3 regions of the Leclercia sp. S52 genome follow, and region 3 is predicted to be linked to each of the others. Evidence: predicted binding sites of a transcription regulator. Region 3 holds the regulator's gene; each other region holds the start of a gene.

Region 1 (5,083 bases), 2.3 Mb from region 3:
CTTCTCAAGACCACAAAGCCCCTGGTAGACCCAGCGGGTAAACTCGCTTTCACGCAGGGCATCACCCCAGGCGACAGGCTGAATACCTTTCCAGCGCTCGTTTAAAAAAGCGCTGAGCTGATCGAGCGACTGGGTGGCGGTGGTGGTATGGAATCGTTGCAACAGCCCGGCGGCACGGCAGGCGCACAGCTCGCCCTGGCAGGTCCCCATTCCGACGCGGGTGCGGCGGCGGAGATCGAGCAGGCTCTTGACCGTCAGGTTCTCCACCGCGTACTGCACTTCACCGGCGGTCACGGCTTCGCATTCGCATACCAGGCTGCGGCTCAGCCGGCCTTCGCCCAGCCAGGCCGGCGTCCTGTCGCCATGGCGATAGATGGCCGATCCGCGCAGAGGGGCGGGCAGGGAGATTATTTTTTGTAGCGTCTTCCCGGTGGACTGCCGCGATCCGGGCAGAGGTTGCTCTGCCGTTACGCACGGCTGGGTATTGCCCAGCTTGCGGCAGACGGCATCCGTTGCCCACTCCGCCATCAGACGATAGGTCATCAGCTTGCCGCCGGTGATGGTGATAAACCCGTCCAGACCGTCACGCGCGGTATGGTCGAGCAGCACAATGCCCCGGCTGACGCTACGCCCGCTCGGGTCGTTATCGCTGGCGACCAGCGGACGTACGCCCGCATAGGCGCGCAGGATCCGGGTCTGTGCCATCACCGGGGCCAGTTTTTCCCCTTCGCGCAGCAGGATATCCACCTCTTCGGCGGTCACGCGGTTGTAATCAATCTGGCTGTAGTCCACCTGCGTTGAGGTTGTACCGATTAACGAAATGGTATCGCCGGGGACGAGAATATCGGCATCGGACGGTTTGCGGCAGCGGTTGATCACGTGGTTATTAATGCGGTGGTCGAGGATCAGCAGGGAGCCTTTCGCCGGGAACATGCGAAGCGACAGATCGGCGTATTCCGCAATGCGCTGTCCCCAGATCCCTGCGGCATTGACGACGACGGAGGCAAACAGCTCGCTGTGTTCATTGTATTGCGTGTCAAACACCCGCACGCCGCAGATGCGATGGCCCTCGCGGATGAGTCCGGTTACCTCATGTCCGGTCAGAATGCGCGCCCCATGCTCGCGAGCGTCCAGCATGTTGGCGGCCGTCAGGCGAAAAGGATCAACCGTACCGTCAGGCACTTTTACCGCGCCCGTCAGGGCCGGGTTGACGGAGGGCTCAATGCGACGTGCGAGGGCCGGGTCGATAGCCTCGGCCTGAATCCCCGCCGCACGGCAGGCGGTAATAAAGGTTGACTGAAAGGCGAGATCGTCTTCGGGAAGCGTAATAAACAGACCGTCGGTCGGTTCAATGCAGTGGCGGGCAATACGTCGCAGGATCTGATTTTCGGCGATACATTCGCGCGCGGATTCGCCGTCAGTTACGGCGTAGCGGGCGCCACTGTGAAGCAATCCATGATTGCGGCCGGTAGCGCCTGTCGCGATGTCATGGCGCTCCAGAAGCGTGACGCTTAATCCCCGCAGGGCGCAATCGCGTGCGATGCCGGCACCGGTCGCGCCACCGCCAATGATTATCACATCGCTGTAACGAGGATCGTGAATTGCCATTGTCATCCCTCTGTGTTCGTTTTTTATCATTTAGCCATATAAAAACTGTGGTTTGTTTGATTTCGAACACAAACGAGCGAAATTCGAAAGTGAAACGTGATTTCATGCGCTTTTTTGCGCATTCTGTCATATTTCTGTAACAATCTGTGCGTTGATTCACAGTAACAATCACTGTGATTTCTTAACATCGCGGCCTCTCTGGAGTAGGGGGCAGTTAAACCCCTGTAAATTCAATACCTGGCCACGGAGGCTGTCATGCTCAGTATCTTCAAACCTGCGCCGCATCGGGCGCGTCTGCCAGAGGCAGAAATTGATCCGCTATACCGCCGTCTGCGTTGGCAAATTTTCCTGGGGATCTTCTTCGGGTACGCGGCGTACTACCTTGTGCGTAAAAACTTCGCGCTCGCCATGCCGTATCTGGTGGAGCAGGGCTTTTCGCGTGGCGATCTGGGGTTCGCGCTGTCGGGGATCTCCATCGCCTACGGTTTTTCCAAATTCATTATGGGTTCAGTCTCCGATCGCTCGAATCCGCGCGTGTTCCTGCCGGCCGGTCTGATCCTGGCGGCAGCGGTCATGCTGTTTATGGGCTTTGTACCCTGGGCAACCTCCAGCATTGCCGTCATGTTCGTGCTGCTGTTCCTCTGCGGCTGGTTCCAGGGAATGGGATGGCCGCCGTGCGGACGTACCATGGTGCACTGGTGGTCGCAGAAAGAGCGTGGCGGTATCGTGTCGGTGTGGAACTGCGCGCATAACGTGGGCGGCGGTATTCCGCCTCTGCTGTTCCTGCTGGGGATGGCCTGGTTCAACGACTGGCATGCGGCGCTCTATATGCCTGCCTTTGGTGCCATTGTGGTGGCGATTATTGCCTTCGCCCTGATGCGTGACACACCGCAATCCTGCGGCCTGCCGCCGATTGAAGAGTACAAAAACGACTATCCGGATGATTACAGTGAGAAGCACGAAGAAGAATTGACGGCAAAGCAGATCTTCATGAAGTACGTGCTGCCCAACAAACTGCTGTGGTACATCGCGGTGGCCAACGTGTTCGTGTATCTGCTGCGCTACGGCATTCTTGACTGGTCCCCGACTTACCTGAAAGAGGTGAAGCACTTCGCGCTGGATAAATCTTCCTGGGCCTACTTCCTGTATGAATACGCCGGGATCCCGGGCACCCTGATTTGCGGCTGGATGTCGGACAAGGTGTTTAAAGGTAACCGCGGTGCGACGGGCGTCTTCTTTATGACCCTGGTGACCATCGCGACCGTGGTGTACTGGCTCAACCCGCCGGGCAACCCGGGCGTGGATATGGCCTGCATGATCGTCATCGGCTTCCTGATTTATGGTCCGGTTATGCTGATCGGTCTGCATGCGCTGGAACTGGCACCGAAGAAAGCGGCAGGCACGGCGGCAGGCTTTACCGGTCTGTTCGGCTACCTGGGCGGTTCGGTCGCGGCAAGCGCCATCGTGGGCTATACCGTTGACTTCTTCGGCTGGGACGGCGGCTTTATGGTGATGATCGGCGGTAGCGTGCTGGCGGTACTGCTGCTGATTGTTGTGATGATTGGTGAGAAACGTCACCACGCGGAAGTGCTCGCACGTCGTCAATAAGGAGCATTGCCATGAAATTATCTGCCTTAACAACCGGCCTGCTGCTGGCAGGCCTGATGACCGGTTCCGCGCTGGCGGCCGATAAAATCGTCATCGCCCATCGCGGCGCGAGCGGCTATCTGCCGGAGCATACGCTGCCGGCGAAAGCGATGGCCTATGCGCAGGGTGCCGATTACCTGGAGCAGGATCTGGTAATGACCAGGGACGACCAGCTGGTGGTCCTGCATGACCATTATCTTGACCGCGTGACGGACGTGGCGGAGCGTTTCCCGGACCGCGCCCGCAAAGATGGCCGTTTCTACGCCATTGATTTTACCCTGGCGGAGATCCGCTCCCTGAAGTTTACCGAAGGCTTCGAGATTGAAAACGGCAAGAAGGTGCAGGTCTATCCGGGACGTTTCCCGATGGGCAAATCTGACTTCCGGATCCATACCTTCCAGGAAGAGATTGAGTTTGTTCAGGGGCTGAACCACTCAACCGGTAAAAATATCGGTATCTACCCGGAAATCAAAGCGCCGTGGTTCCACCACCAGGAAGGGAAAGACATTGCCGCGAAGACGCTGGAGGTGCTGAAGCAGTACGGCTACACCAGCAAGAAGGACAAGGTTTATCTGCAGTGTTTTGACGCCGCTGAGCTGAAGCGCATCAAAACCGAGCTGGAGCCGAAGATGGGGATGGATCTCAATCTGGTGCAGCTGATTGCCTTGACAGACTGGAATGAAACCCAGGAGAAGCAGCCGGACGGCAAGTGGGTGAACTACAGCTACGACTGGATGTTTAAGCCGGGTGCGATGAAGCAGATTGCACAGTATGCCGACGGCATCGGGCCGGATTACCACATGCTGGTGGCGGAGGGCTCCACGCCGGGCCACGTGAAGCTGACGGCGATGGTGAAAGAGGCGCATGCCAGCAAGATGCAGGTCCATCCTTATACGGTGCGTGCGGACCAGCTGCCGGAATATGCGACGGATGTGAATCAGCTTTATGAGGTGTTGTACAACCAGGCGGGCGTGGACGGGTTGTTTACCGATTTCCCGGATAAAGCGGTGAGCTTTTTGAAGGATAAACGCTGAAATTGCCGGGTGGCGGCTGCGCCTTACCCGGCCTACGGACTGCGGTTTTGTAGGCCGGTAAGCGAAGCGCCACCCGGCACAATCACATCTCGATCTCTATATCACCATTTGCCCGACAGCAGCAGGGCAAAATTTCCCCTTCGTTGATGAAGGCCAGCGGTTCGGTGATCCAGTCAACCTGGCCGGTCACCAGACGACAGCGGCAGGAACCGCAGTAGCCTTCACGGCACTGGTATTCAACTTCAATCTGGTGGGATTCGAGCGCGATGAGCAGGGAAGGGTGTTCTTCCTGGCACAGGAGTTCTGTGCCAGTAAGACGAAGCGTCACGCGGCTCATCAGAGCTGGAAGTCGCTCAGATCGTCGGTGTTGACTTCGGCGTCAATCTGACCGACCAGGTAGGAGCTCACTTCCACTTCCTGCGGCGCAACCTGCACGTTATCGGACACCAGCCAGGTGTTGATCCACGGGATCGGGTTGGAGCGGGTCTGGAACGGCAGATCCAGGCCAACCGCCTGCATGCGGATGTTGGTGATGTACTCCACGTACTGGCAGAGAATATCTTTGTTCAGGCCGATCATCGAGCCGCCCTGGAACAGGTATTCTGCCCACTCTTTCTCCTGCTGTGCCGCCTGGACAAACAGGTCATAGCTCTCCTGCTTGCACTCTTCAGCAATCTCAGCCATCTCCGGATCGTCCACGCCGCTGCGCAGCAGGTTCAGCATATGCTGGGTGCCGGTCAGGTGCAGCGCTTCATCACGGGCGATCAGACGGATGATTTTGGCGTTGCCTTCCA
Region 2 (5,083 bases), 1.0 Mb from region 3:
AATGCTTTATTCATGAAGCGAAACAATAGCTAACTTGTTGTGCGGGCTGGAGACTTCTCCAAAGGACGCTATATTCCATAGGCAAAGTCCTTTACTCTGCTGTAAAAAGAACCTTTAAACAGCCCGAAACTGGCGAGGTTGCGCGTTTTACCACCTCTCCATTTTATGGCGCAAAATATGTAGAATTTTCAACGCCAAAGGGTTTTACTTTTCACTCAAATTACAGTCAGGACGTGTATGTTGAATAATGCAATGAGCGTGGTCATTCTTGCCGCAGGCAAAGGCACCCGCATGTATTCCGATCTTCCAAAAGTGCTGCACACCCTGGCAGGGAAAGCGATGGTGCAGCATGTCATTGATGCCGCTAATGAAATGGGCGCAAACCAGGTTCATCTTGTCTACGGTCACGGTGGCGATCTGCTGAAGCAGACGCTGCGTGATGACAAGCTCAACTGGGTGTTACAGGCAGAACAGTTGGGTACCGGTCACGCCATGCAGCAGGCCGCGCCGTTCTTCTCCGACGACGAAGATATTCTGATGCTTTACGGCGACGTGCCGCTGATCTCCGTCGAGACGCTGGTTCGCCTGCGTGCCGCGAAGCCGCAGGGCGGTATTGGTCTGCTGACCGTTAAGCTGGACGATCCCTCCGGTTATGGCCGTATCACCCGTGAAAACGGCAAGGTGACGGGCATTGTCGAGCACAAAGATGCCACCGACGCGCAGCGTGAAATCCAGGAAATTAACACCGGTATTCTGATCGCCAATGGCGCAGACATGAAACGCTGGCTGTCGCAGTTGAACAATAACAACGCGCAGGGCGAATTCTATATCACCGATATCATCGCGATGGCGCATCAGGAAGGGCGTGAGATTGCCGCCGTTCATCCGGCGCGTATCAGCGAAACGGACGGCGTGAATAACCGCCTGCAGCTCTCCCGTCTTGAGCGTATTTATCAGTCTGAGCAGGCAGAAAAACTGCTGCTGGCGGGCGTAATGTTGCGCGATCCGTCGCGTTTCGATCTGCGTGGCGTGCTTAATCACGGGCGCGACGTCGAGATTGATACTAACGTTATTCTGGAAGGCAACGTAACGCTGGGTAACCGCGTCAAAATTGGCACCGGTTGCGTAATAAAAAACAGCGTGATTGGCGACGACTGCGAAATCAGCCCTTACAGTGTGGTGGAAGATGCCCACCTGGAAGCCGCCTGTACTATCGGGCCGTTCGCCCGTCTGCGTCCGGGTGCTGAGCTGCTGGAAGGCGCTCACGTTGGCAACTTCGTTGAAATGAAAAAAGCGCGTCTGGGCAAGGGCTCTAAAGCCGGTCATCTGACCTATCTGGGCGATGCGGAGATTGGCGATAACGTTAACATCGGCGCCGGAACTATCACCTGCAACTACGACGGCGCGAACAAGTTTAAAACCATCATTGGCGACGACGTGTTTGTCGGATCCGATTCGCAGCTGGTGGCGCCCGTGACTATCGGTAAAGGCGTGACCATTGCCGCGGGCACGACCGTGACGCGCGATGTGGCGGAAAATGAGCTGGTCATCAGCCGCGTGCCACAGGTTCACAAGCAGGGCTGGAAACGCCCGGTGAAGAAGTAAAAGCATTTTCGGGATGAGGGGATAACATAATCCCCCCTCCCATAAGCAGTACCCATAAATATAACCCCACTCTCTACAAGGCTCGGGGCGCCCGAAAAGGGCACATACAGGTCAGCGACAACGCAGGCGAAAGCCTCTATTCGGAATCTAAAACTATGTGTGGAATTGTTGGCGCAGTCGCGCAGCGTGATATTGCTGAAATCCTTCTCGAAGGGTTACGTCGTCTGGAATACCGTGGTTACGACTCTGCCGGTCTGGCAGTGGTCGATGCAGAAGGGCACATGACCCGCCTGCGTCGCCTCGGTAAAGTAAACATGCTGTCCCAGGCCGCGGAAGAAACCCCGCTGCACGGTGGCACAGGCATTGCCCATACTCGTTGGGCGACCCACGGTGAACCTTCTGAAGGCAACGCCCACCCGCATGTCTCTGAACACATTGTGGTGGTGCATAACGGCATCATCGAAAACCACGAGCCGCTGCGCGAAATACTCACTGAGCGCGGCTATACCTTCGTGTCAGAAACCGACACCGAAGTGATCGCTCACCTGGTTCACTGGGAGCTGGAGCAGGGCGGTACGCTGCGTGAAGCCGTACTGCGTGCAATCCCCCAGCTGCGCGGCGCCTACGGCACCGTGATCATGGACAGCCGTGACCCGTCCACCCTGCTGGCCGCCCGCTCGGGCAGCCCGATGGTGATTGGTCTGGGGATGGGCGAGAACTTTATCGCCTCCGATCAGCTGGCGCTGCTGCCGGTGACCCGCCGCTTTATCTTCATGGAAGAGGGCGACATTGCGGAAGTGACCCGTCGTGACGTGAAGATCTTTGATAAATCGGGTGCGCCGGTTAAACGTCAGGATATCGAATCCAACCTGCAGTACGACGCGGGTGACAAAGGTGCTTACCGTCACTACATGCAGAAAGAGATCTACGAGCAGCCAAACGCCATCAAAAACACCCTGACCGGGCGTATCAGCCACGGTGAGGTGGATCTGAGCGAGCTGGGTGCTAACGCCAACGAGATGCTGGCTAACGTCGAGCATATTCAGATCGTGGCCTGCGGTACCTCTTACAACTCCGGTATGGTCTCCCGCTACTGGTTTGAAGCCCTGGCTGGCGTGCCGTGCGACGTGGAAATCGCCTCTGAATTCCGCTATCGCAAATCGGCCGTACGCCGTAACAGCCTGATGATCACCCTGTCGCAGTCCGGTGAAACCGCCGACACCCTGGCGGCGCTGCGTCTGTCCAAAGAGCTGGGTTACCTTGGTTCGCTGGCGATCTGTAACGTGCCGGGCTCCTCTCTGGTACGTGAATCCGATCTGGCGCTGATGACCAAAGCCGGCACTGAAATCGGTGTGGCCTCCACCAAAGCGTTCACCACCCAGCTGACGGTTCTGCTGATGCTGGTGGCGAAACTGGCCCGTCTGAAAGGCCAGGATGCCTCTGTTGAGCGTGACATCGTACACGGCCTGCAGGCGCTGCCGAGCCGTATTGAGCAGATGCTCTCTCAGGACAAACGCATTGAAGCGCTGGCGGAATCCTTCTCCGACAAGCATCACGCCCTGTTCCTCGGTCGTGGCGATCAGTACCCGATCGCGCTGGAAGGTGCCCTGAAGCTGAAAGAGATCTCCTACATCCACGCGGAAGCCTACGCCGCAGGCGAGCTGAAACACGGCCCGCTGGCGCTGATTGACGCGGATATGCCGGTTATCGTGGTGGCACCTAACAACGAACTGCTGGAAAAACTGAAATCCAACATCGAAGAAGTCCGCGCCCGTGGCGGCGTTCTGTTTGTCTTCGCCGATAAAGATGCCGGTTTCGTCAGCAGCGACAACATGCACATCATCGAGATGCCGCATGTGGAAGAGGTGATTGCGCCGATCTTCTATACCGTACCGCTGCAGCTGCTGGCGTATCACGTCGCGCTGATCAAAGGCACCGACGTTGACCAGCCGCGTAACCTGGCGAAGTCCGTTACCGTAGAGTAATCCCTTCAGGCTCCACCTTCGGGTGGAGCTTTTTTATCCGCGTTTTTTAATGACAAACTGTCATCTTCAGCTAACTTTTTCAGTGTCACAGAAAGAAAATTTTTCTGAAATCTTAGCGTCATAATCATATTTAACCTGCTGATATTTAATATCTATTTTAACTTTCCTAAAGCGAAATTCTCGCTGTCATAAAACTGTCATAATTCGTACATTTATCTGTCACTTCTTTGTCCTATTTTGCTCATCGTAGCCACTAAACAACGATTTACGAAAATCTTGCAGGAGACATTATGAAAGTTATGCGTACCACTGTCGCAACTGTTGTCGCCGCGACCTTATCGATGAGCGCGTTCTCTGTATTTGCAGAGGCAAGCCTGACTGGCGCTGGTGCAACCTTCCCTGCGCCGGTGTATGCCAAATGGGCTGATACCTACCAGAAAGAAACTGGTAACAAGGTGAACTACCAGGGTATCGGCTCCTCCGGTGGCGTTAAACAAATTACCGCGAATACCGTTGATTTCGGTGCATCTGACGCTCCGCTGTCGGATGAGAAACTGACGCAGGAAGGCCTGTTCCAGTTCCCGACCGTTATCGGTGGTGTTGTGCTGGCGGTGAATATCCCTGGCCTGAAGTCCGGCGAGCTGGTACTTGACGGCAAAACCCTGGGCGATATCTACCTCGGCAAAATCAAAAAATGGGATGACGAAGCCATCACCAAACTGAACCCGGGCGTTAAGCTGCCTGCGCAGAACATCGCTGTGGTTCGTCGTGCTGACGGTTCCGGTACCTCCTTCGTCTTCACCAGCTACCTGGCGAAAGTGAACGAAGAGTGGAAATCCAAAGTGGGTTCCGGCTCTACCGTGAACTGGCCAACCGGTCTGGGCGGTAAAGGTAACGACGGTATCGCCGCGTTCGTACAGCGTCTGCCTGGCTCAATCGGCTACGTAGAATACGCTTACGCTAAACAGAACAACCTGGCGTACACCAAGCTGGTTTCTGCTGATGGCAAACCAGTAAGCCCGACCGAAGAGAACTTTGCCAACGCCGCCAAAGGCGCTGACTGGAGCAAATCTTTCGCTCAGGATCTGACTAACCAGAAAGGCGAAGGCGCGTGGCCAATTACCTCCACCACCTTCATCCTGGTGCACAAAGAGCAGAAGAAACCTGAGCAGGGTACTGAAGTGCTGAAGTTCTTCGACTGGGCATACAAAAACGGCAACAAACAGGCTAACGACCTGGATTACGCCAGCCTGCCGGACAGCGTGGTTGAGCAGATTCGTGCTGCATGGAAAACCAACGTGAAAGACAGCAGCGGTAAGGCATTGTATTAATTTAGCATTCTGACGAAAATGGCGGGTGGCGCTGGCGCTTACCCGCCCTACGGTTCCGACTGTAGGCCGGATAAGCGCCAGCGCCATCCGGCGATTTCGTAAACGCGTTCAACAGAAGAGTAATTTATGGCTGCAACCAAGCCTGCATTTAACCCTCCGGGT
Region 3 (5,083 bases):
AGCATGCAGAATCGCCGCACCGTTTGCGCCCTGGTCAACCAGCACGCTGCTGTCGGAACCCAGACGGAACAGCGCCAGATAGAGCAGCGCCAGTCCAGCACCTGCCATCAGGCCAGCCCAGACGGTGTAGCGGGTCAGCAGACGCGCTTCGGTCACGCCACGGGAACGCGCGGCGTTAACGATCACGATACCGAAGGCCATTGCACCCAGCGTATCCATGGTCAGGTAGCCATTCACGAAACCGTTAGAGAAAGCGGCATTCTGATAGGCTTCGGTCGCGGAGCTTAATGGGCCAGCCGGCCAGATAATCGCCGCAACCGCCAGCACCAACAGGGCCAGAATCTTCATTGGCGCCAGGAAGTTGCCCACGGTATCCAGCAGTTTGCCCGGATAGAGCGACACCAGGATCACGATAGCGAAGTAAACCAGGCTGTAGATAAACAGTGGCAGCGGGCCATCGCCGGTCAGCGGGGCAATCCCCACTTCGAAGGAGACGGTCGCGGTACGCGGGGTGGCGAACAGCGGACCAATCGCCAGATAGCAGACCACGGCCAGCATGACCCCGGCCACTTTACCAATAGGCGCGCTGAGGCTGTCAACGCCGCCGCCCACTTTCGCCAGCGCCACGACGGTCAGTACCGGCAGGCCTACTGCGGTGATCAGAAAGCCGATCGCCGCGGTCCAGACGTGTTCACCCGCCTGCAGGCCAACCATAGGTGGGAAGATGATGTTGCCAGCGCCAACGAACAGCGCAAATGTCATAAAGCCCAGTGCGATGATGTCACGCGATTTCAATTGATGGGTCATAAAACCTTACTGCCTGTGGATGTGGTGTTGAAAACGTTGAATTTTTCGCTATCCCATGCGGAACAAAACAGCGGAAAAAATGTGCAATTTCAGCGGGAAATGCTCCCCTGCTGCCGTGGTCAGGAATATTTTTTCGATTTACCACGCAAATACAGTCTGTCCGACGATATCAGGAGGGCAATTTAAACGCTTATAACGTTTAAAGGCAATATGGGATCGCAAAACCAGAACAATATGCCAGCCTGAAAGCCAGAGCTGAAACATTACACCAATTATAAGAAAAACCCATGGCTAATCATGCGAACAAAAAAAGCAACAAGCGTATAAAATTTACCCGCGCTTCGGTTGACTGCAAAGCAAACAGGCCAGCTTACGCTGGCCTGTGGCAATATCTGATTACAGGGGGGATTGTCAGGCGCTGTTACTGGCAATCAAACGTTCCGGGATCACGAAACTGAAACGCGTGCTTTTACCCGGCGTGCTGACGATATCGAGACGGCTGTCGTGGTGATTGATGGCGTGCTTAACGATAGCCAGTCCCAGACCGCTGCCGCCCGTCTGGCGGGAACGGGCTTTATCCACCCGATAAAAACGCTCGGTCAGGCGAGGAATGTGCTCCGGGCCAATACCGGGACCATCATCCTCCACGCTGAACTCCGCCCCCGTGGGCGCATGCTGCCAGCGCACGATAATGTGGGTGCCCGCCGGAGTGTGATTCACCGCGTTATAGACCAGGTTGGAGATAGCGCTGCGCAGTTCATCGTTACTGCCACGCACTTTGAGGCTGTTATCCACCTCGAAGGTGATCTGGTGCTGCTGCTGGCTTAAGGTTTGCGCCTCACGCTCTAACATCCGCAGCATCATCGGCACATCGATGGTTTCATTGAGCGCCAGGGTTGGCGCGGCCTCAATGCGGGAGAGGGTCAGCAGCTGCTTCACCAGCCCTTCCATGCGCTGCGTCTGCTCGCGCATGGTCTGGAGGGCTTTTTCCCGCGGCGCGCCCTCGAGCGTCTGCTCCTGCATCATCTCCAGATAGCCCTGCAACACCGTCAGCGGGGTGCGTAACTCGTGGCTGACGTTAGCGAAGAAGTTGCGCCGCGCCCCTTCCAGCTGGTGCATTTGCGTCACATCGCGCGCCACCATCAGCCACTGTTTGTCGCTGTAAGGCATGACGCGGATCTCCAGATGGCGACCGTTGTTCAGCACCAGATTATGCGGCCGGGTGAAATCGCGTTTTTTCAGATACTGCGCGAACTCGGGGTAGCGCAGCAGGTTGAGGATATTCTGTCCATTATCGTCCGGCCAGCGCAGGCCCAGCAGCTGTTGCGCCAGTCCGTTGCACCAGAACATCGCCCCCCTCTTCGGTGGTGAGCACCACCGCATCGGGCAGAGATTCGGCGCCGCTGCGAAAGCGTTTGATCAGGCTGCCCAGCTCGCGTCGGCGTTTTTTATTACGCATCTGCATCTGGTGCAGGCCATACAGCAGAGGTTCCCAGCTGCCGCTTCCCGGCGGTGGGGTCATACTTCTGTCAACCCACAGCCACCATGAGAGGCGGAGCAGATTCCAGAAGTGCCAGATCAGCAGTCCGGTGACGGCCGCCAGCAAAAACCAAGGTAAATAACCGAAAACGGCCCCGAGGATCAGGGCCGGGATACAGCAAAGTACCAGTTCAAAACAGAGCCTTTTCCATGACAGCCGTTCCAGCACGCGTCACACTCCTGTCATTGTTCAGAAACGGGTTGAGAAACGATAACCCGTGCCGCGGACGGTCTGTACCATGCGATCGTGACCGCTGGTTTCAAGGGCCTTACGCAGACGACGAATGTGAACATCCACCGTCCGGTCTTCAACATAGACGTTAGTTCCCCACACATTATTGAGCAACTGCTCGCGGCTGTAGACGCGTTCCGGGTGGGTCATGAAGAAGTGCAGCAGTTTGAATTCGGTCGGTCCCATATCGAGGGGATTTTCACCGGTCATCACGCGGTGCGAAGTGGGATCCAGGCTCAGACCCTGCATCTCGATCACCTCTTCCACCGCCATCGGTGAAATACGGCGCATCACCGCCTTGATACGCGCCACCAGCTCTTTCGGTGAGAAGGGTTTGGTGATGTAGTCATCCGCCCCGGTCTCCAGACCGCGAACGCGATCTTCCTCTTCGCCGCGGGCCGTCAACATCATTACCGGAATATCGCGGGTTAAGGCTTCACGTTTGATATGTTTGATGAATTGCAGACCAGAGCCGCCGGGCAACATCCAGTCGAGCAGGATCAGATCGGGCCAGGGTTCGTTGAGCTGATTCACCGCGCTGTCGTAATCTTCGGCTTCCACCGGTTGAAAGCCATTTTGTTCGAGCACGAAACAGACCATTTCACGAATGGGTGCTTCATCTTCTACGACCAGAATACGTCTCGCCATACTTAGCCCTGTCTTATTTAGGTTACATGTTTGTAATACGGCGTCATTATGCGTCAGATTTATGACAGATTTATGAAAAACCTGCCCACCAATAAAGGCAAGCCGTTGTTTTCTGGCCGCCCTGATTGTAGCGGTTATCTTCCTTCCCCTGAATGTTTATAATCCCGCTTACTTTTTTTTGCCACGGATCTGTTATGCGCATACTTCACACCTCGGACTGGCATCTGGGACAGAACTTCTACAGTAAAAGCCGCGCCGCCGAACATGAAGCGTTCCTCAACTGGCTGCTTGAGATGGCACAATCCCATGAAGTCGACGCCATCCTCGTGGCCGGGGACATCTTCGACACCGGATCGCCACCCAGCTATGCGCGAGAGCTGTATAACCGTTTTGTGGTGAACCTGCAGAAGACCGGTTGCCATCTGGTGATTGTGGCCGGCAACCATGATTCCGTGGCCACGCTGAATGAATCCCGTGAAATTCTGGCGTTTCTTAACACCACCGTGGTCGCCAGCGCCGGTCACGGGCCGCAAATTCTGCGCAAACGCGACGGGACGCCCGGCGCGGTGCTCTGCCCGATCCCGTTCTTACGCCCTCGCGACGTGATGAAAAGCCAGGCGGGCCTCTCGGGGATCGAGAAACAGCAGCAGCTGTTAGAGGCCATCACCCACTATTATGCCGATCAGTATACTGCCGCCTGCCAGCTTCGCGGCGACAGCGTCCTGCCGATTATCGCCACCGGGCACCTTACCACCGTCGGTGCCAGTAAAAGTGACGCGGTGCGTGACATCTATATCGGGACGCTGGACGCCTTCCCGGCACAGCATTTTCCGGCGGCCGACTACATTGCGCTGGGCCATATCCACCGCGCACAGAAGATTGGCGGCTGCGACCATATTCGCTACTGCGGCTCCCCCTATCCCCCTCAGCTTTGATGAAACCGGCAAAAGCAAATGCGTGCATCTGGTGAGTTTTGACGAGGGTAAGCTCAGCGCCGTCGACTCCCTGGAGGTGCCCATCACCCAACCGCTGGCGGTGCTGAAGGGCGATCTGGCAGCCATCGCGGCCCAGCTGGAGCAGTGGCGCGGCGTGGAGCAGACGCCCCCCGTCTGGCTGGATATCGAAATTGCCACCGAGGAGTACCTGCACGACATGCAGCGTAAAATTCAGCACCTGACGGAAGATCTGCCGGTGGAGGTACTGCTGGTGCGGCGCAGCCGCGAGCTGCGCGAGAAGCTCCTCGCCAACAGCCTGCGTGAAACCCTCAGCGAGCTGCGGGTGGAGGAGGTGTTTGAGCGCCGCCTGGCGCAGGAGACCCTCGACGATGCCCAGCGGGCCCGGTTAAACGAGCTGTTCAGCCATGCGCTGCATGCTCTTGATAATGAGGAGGATAACGCATGAAAATTCTCAGCCTGCGTCTGAAAAACCTCAACTCGCTCAAGGGTGAATGGAAAATTGACTTTACCGCCGAGCCTTTTCTCAGCAACGGCCTGTTTGCCATCACCGGCCCGACCGGCGCCGGGAAAACCACCCTGCTGGATGCCATCTGCCTGGCGCTCTACCACGAGACGCCGCGCCTCAACACCGTATCGCAATCGCAGAACGATCTGATGACCCGTGACACCGCCGAGTGTCTGGCGGAGGTGGAGTTTGAGGTGAAAGGGGTCGCCTATCGCGCCTTCTGGAGCCAGAACCGGGCGCGCAATCAGCCGGACGGCAACCTGCAGGTGCCGCGCGTGGAGCTGGCCAAATGTGAAGACGGCAAAATCCTCGCGGATAAAGTAAAAGATAAACTGGAGCTTGTTGCCTCGCTGACCGGGCTGGACTATGACCGCTTCACCCGCTCGATGCTGCTCT

What was found. The regulator PhoB, encoded in region 3, activates phosphate uptake and scavenging genes when phosphate is short. The targets are predictions, from matches to a motif close to CTGTCATAAAACTGNCNNAT.
Region 1: glpT (glycerol-3-phosphate transporter) is a predicted target of PhoB. The motif match lies at 1,732-1,751, and genes of this name have one in related genera.
Region 2: pstS (phosphate ABC transporter substrate-binding protein PstS) is a predicted target of PhoB. The motif match lies at 3,774-3,793, and genes of this name have one in related genera.

Annotation. Positions count from the first base shown of each region.
Region 1 is NZ_CP152474.1:3,329,441-3,334,523, reverse strand. It holds gene glpA (anaerobic glycerol-3-phosphate dehydrogenase subunit A) at 1-1,608, opposite strand, end outside; gene glpT (glycerol-3-phosphate transporter) at 1,864-3,216, shown strand; gene glpQ (glycerophosphodiester phosphodiesterase) at 3,228-4,289, shown strand; gene yfaE (class I ribonucleotide reductase maintenance protein YfaE) at 4,372-4,626, opposite strand; gene nrdB (class Ia ribonucleoside-diphosphate reductase subunit beta) at 4,626-5,083, opposite strand, start outside.
Region 2 is NZ_CP152474.1:4,907,650-4,912,732, forward strand. It holds gene glmU (bifunctional UDP-N-acetylglucosamine diphosphorylase/glucosamine-1-phosphate N-acetyltransferase GlmU) at 238-1,605, shown strand; gene glmS (glutamine--fructose-6-phosphate transaminase (isomerizing)) at 1,761-3,590, shown strand; gene pstS (phosphate ABC transporter substrate-binding protein PstS) at 3,881-4,921, shown strand; partial or broken gene pstC (phosphate ABC transporter permease PstC) at 5,048-5,083, shown strand, end outside.
Region 3 is NZ_CP152474.1:1,022,194-1,027,276, reverse strand. It holds gene brnQ (branched-chain amino acid transporter carrier protein BrnQ) at 1-807, opposite strand, end outside; partial or broken gene phoR (phosphate regulon sensor histidine kinase PhoR) at 1,219-2,515, opposite strand; gene phoB (phosphate response regulator transcription factor PhoB) at 2,537-3,226, opposite strand; partial or broken gene sbcD (exonuclease subunit SbcD) at 3,421-4,627, shown strand; partial or broken gene sbcC (exonuclease subunit SbcC) at 4,624-5,083, shown strand, end outside.